2 regions of the Levilactobacillus yonginensis genome follow, and region 1 is predicted to be linked to the other one. Evidence: predicted binding sites of a transcription regulator. Region 1 holds the regulator's gene; the other holds the start of a gene.
The links. Region 1 encodes HrcA, which represses chaperone genes, less so after heat shock. Its sites were predicted from a motif close to TTAGCACTCNNNNNNNNNGAGTGCTAA; they were not measured.
Positions count from the first base shown of each region.

Region 1 (2,194 bases):
AAATGAATCTGCTTGACTTCCAGGGCAACCTGTATGGTGAACCGGTCGAGGTTGAGTGGCATCACCGACTGCGAGGTGAAGTCAAGTTTGCCGGTGCTGACGCACTGGTGGCTCAGCTCAAGCAAGATGAAATGGCGACCAGAGACTACTTTAAGCAAGTAGCCGCTGACTAAGTAGTTTTCGCCTTACCATTTAAATTGAGACTAGGTGGTGTTCGAAACTAGCTGTCTAAAAATGGTAGCGCAAGGACGAACTGGTTGCATGAAGAAGGGTTTGGGACAAAAGTCTCAAATCCTTTTTTGTTTTTCAAACATTTATAGGCAAACGGGCGACAAACGGTAATTGACGCTCTTCCTTTTTAGTTAACCAATCAGAATACGGACTGAAGGTTAGGTACAAGTGGGGGTCGATCAGTGGTGATAGTATTTGTCAGAAAATATGAGACATTTACCGCCGATTAGGACGAATTCAGCGGAAAATTCAAAAAATTAGCACTTGACAGCAGAGTTTGCTAAAAATTCTGCCGGATTTCTTGACTTCAAAACCGGGTTTTGATACATTATATATGTGTCTTAGCACTTGTGTAGCTTGAGTGCTAAAAAAGGGGTGATTGTGATGCTTTCAGAAAGACAAATGATGATTCTGCGAGCCGTTGTCCGCGACTTTACAAACACCGGGGTACCGGTGGGGTCAAAGGCATTAGCCAAGCAGTTACCCATCCACGTAAGCTCAGCGACAATTCGTAACGAGATGGCCGCGTTAGAGGAACAGGGATTGATTAAGAAGACCCACTCCTCGTCTGGACGCATTCCTTCGGTGGAAGGCTATCGATACTATGTTGATCATCTGGTCAAGCCAGATCCACTACAACCAAACGATATGGACGTGATTCAATCCTCACTTGGTGGGGATTTCCACAAGATCGACGAGATCATTTCACAGTCCGCCACGATTCTGTCCAATCTGACGTCGTATACGGCGTTTACGTTGAAGCCAGAATTGAAGGATGCCCGGTTAAGCGGGTTTCGGTTGGTGCCGTTAGGTCGGCGTCAGGTCATGGCGATTCTGGTGACCGACGGTGGCGATGTGGAAAACCAGACGTTTGATGTCAGTGAGGACGTTAAGGGTGAGCAGTTAGAGGCCGTCGTGCGGCTGATTAATGACCAACTGGTTGGGTTGACCCTACCGGAAGTCATCAAGAAACTGCAACTCGACATCCCCGTGCAGATCGGCAATTATCTTCAAAGCCCTACCGGATTTTTGGATATCTTTGGCGATGTGCTGACTCGAGCAGCTCAGGAGCGCTTCTACGTCGGCGGCCGACTTAACCTGTTGAATTTTTCACAGGATAGTGACGTCGATTCACTGAAGTCACTGTACTCATTGATCGATCAGAGTGATGATATTGCCAATGTCTTAGGACAACCACGTGATAACATTTCCGTCCAGATCGGTAATGAGATGACCAACGATGCGTTACGTAATTACAGCCTGATCACCGCAACCTATGACGTTGATCAGCACGGGAAGGGCATGATTGCTATTCTCGGGCCGACCCGCATGCCGTACTCGCGGATGTTGGGAATTGTCGGTGCGTTTCGTGAAGAGCTCGCGAAAAAACTTTTAGATTATTATCGGTTTTACGACGAGTAAAGAAAGGGAGGTTTTTTATCGTGGCTGACAAGCAACAACCATCCACTGATGATGAAACTGCGGCAAAGGCCGCCACAACCAAGCAAGATCCAGGCAAGACTGAGCAAGGCAAGGATGCGCCAGGGAAAGCCCAAGCGGCGCCCAAGTCGCAAGAAGTGATTGACTTAGAAAAAAAAGCCAGTGACTTTGAGGACAAGTACCTGCGGGCCGAAGCTGAGGTTCAAAATATGCAGACGCGGTTCCAAAAGGAACAGGCGACGCTCATCAAGTATGATGGCCAACAACTTGCAAAGGACGTGCTCCCCGTGATCGATAACCTGGAGCGGGCCCTCGCAGTTGAAGCAACCGATGATACGGGTGCTCAGCTTAAGAAGGGTGTCCAAATGACCTATGATCATTTGGAAGACGCCTTGAAGCGTAACAACGTCACGGAGATTGAAGCAATGGGCCAAAAGTTTGACCCAACGCGTCATCAGGCCGTGCAATCCGTTCCTACTGAGGCAGGACAGGATGCAGAGACGGTAGTCAAGGTGCTCCAAAA
Region 1 covers NZ_OZ061549.1:368,149-370,342, forward strand. The annotation lists gene ribF (riboflavin biosynthesis protein RibF) at 1-173, shown strand, start outside; gene hrcA (heat-inducible transcriptional repressor HrcA) at 616-1,653, shown strand; gene grpE (nucleotide exchange factor GrpE) at 1,674-2,194, shown strand, end outside.

Region 2 (2,194 bases), 640 kb from region 1:
TTGTCGAGGTTAGCTTCCATCTTATCGTTGTCGGTAACCATGTATTGTGACATGTACCCACGATCAAACTGCATCCCTTCAACAACGTCTAAGCTGGTATCAACACCACGGGATTCTTCAATCGTAATAACCCCATCGTTCCCAACCTTTTCCATAGCGTCAGCAATTAAGGAACCAGTTTCCTTGCTTGCTGAAGAAATAGAAGCGATTTGGGCGATATCTTCCTTCGTTTTAACGTCGATAGACATCTTGTGCAGAGATTCAACGGCAGCGTTTGTTGCCTTTTCAATCCCACGACGGATACCAACAGGGTTGGCACCAGCAGTGACGTTCTTCATACCTTCGTTAACGATGGCTTGCGTCAAAACAGTCGCAGTCGTAGTCCCATCACCAGCGATATCGTTGGTCTTGGAAGCAACTTCGGAAACCAATTTGGCACCCATGTTTTCGAAATGGTCGTCTAATTCAATGGACTTAGCAATCGTCACACCATCGTTAGTGATGGTTGGGTTACCGTAGCTTTGTTCCAAAACAACGTTACGACCCTTAGGTCCTAAGGTGGTCTTAACGGTGTTCGCCAACTTATCTACACCAGCAAGCATCTTGCTACGTGCGTCTTCAGAGAACTTTAATTCTTTAGCCATTATTCTAATTCACCTCATACTAAATTTTTTAATTACGCTCTGTATCAGTGGGAAAGGTTAGTCAACAACTGCAACTAAGTCCTTTTCGTGTAAAACAAGGTACGTCGAGTCTTGGTACTTAACTTCCGTGCCGGCATACTTGTCGAACAATACCTTGTCGCCAACTTTAACAGTTGGGGCTACCTTATCGCCATTGTCTAACACACGGCCATCACCAACAGCAACAACGTTTGCCGTTGAAGGCTTTTCCTGCGCATTACTTGCCAAAACAATGCCACCAACCGTGGTTTCTTCTTCTTGTGGTTGATCCAAAATGACGCGGTCTCCTAATGGTTTTAACACTTGAATCCCTCCAATAAACTTACTTTTTAGCACTGTTAGCACTTGACTAACATAAGTGCTAATCACAATATCTAATATATGGTTTTTTTCGCTAAAAATCAAGGAATTTGACAAACTATTTTGCAACCGTTTCCGGAAATGCCTTAGCACCCATGAAAGCTCGCGAAAAATTAAATATTTGATAGCCGTTGACCTTTGTTTGGGGCTGAAGGCTGAAAAATAAACTACTGGTGTCAGCCCAGCATTAGCAACATTGCTACGACCAAATCTCTTCGCACTACGACGATCAGAGATTCCGCCTGTTATGGGGCCTATGCCACCATAGCTGATTAAATGACCCACTCCGTTTCCTAATTTAGGTGCTAGCACGATTGCTACAGCAGGTTTGACTAGCCTTCAAAGCTTTCAATTCTTCGTCAACGCAAAAAAAGAAGCCATGATTTTATCACGGCTTCCCCTCACCTAAGTGACGCATTGCAATACGCGTTGCTTAGTTTTTATCGTTATAATGTTCCAAGAAATAGATCAACGTTTGCAACTCGTTGGTCAAATCAACGTTTTGTACCCGAATGTTTTTTGGCACCGTGATCCGCAGTGGTGTGAAGTTCAAGATACCCTTGATACCACCAGCAATGGCGTTGTTCGTTACCTCTTGTGCAACGGGTGATGGCACGGTCAAAATTGCCACTTCAATCTGTTGTTCTTCCAGCTGCGTTCGTAAATCAGTCATAGGATAGATCGGTACCCCACTCTGAATGGTGTTTGCGATGTCTTCATTCACGTCAAAAGCTGCACTGATCCGAACATTACTGTCTTGGTGAAAGTTGAAATTCAACAACGCGTGACCCAAGTTACCAACACCGATCAAGGCAACGTTGGTCAAGCGATCTTGGTTCAAGATCTTCTTGAAAAACTTCAATAAACTTTCGACATCATATCCGTAACCTCGTTTACCTAGGGCACCGAAGTAGGAAAAATCACGCCGAATAGTTGCAGAATCAACTTTAACGGCCTCTGATAGCTCGGTCGATGAAACACGTGTCTTGTCCGCGTCCAGCAAAATATTCAGGTAACGGTAGTAAATTGGTAACCGTTTAGCTGTTGCGCGGGGAATCTTTTGGTCTGTCAAATGAGGGCCCTCCTAATCAATAGCACTCGTTGTCACTCCGTAAATGACAACATACACTTTAAATACAATCCGATTGTGA
Region 2 covers NZ_OZ061549.1:1,003,198-1,005,391, forward strand. The annotation lists gene groL (chaperonin GroEL) at 1-644, opposite strand, end outside; gene groES (co-chaperone GroES) at 702-986, opposite strand; gene AB3Y94_RS04970 (redox-sensing transcriptional repressor Rex) at 1,477-2,115, opposite strand.
Region 2: the regulator HrcA is predicted to act here: its motif matches at 1,022-1,048, upstream of groES (co-chaperone GroES).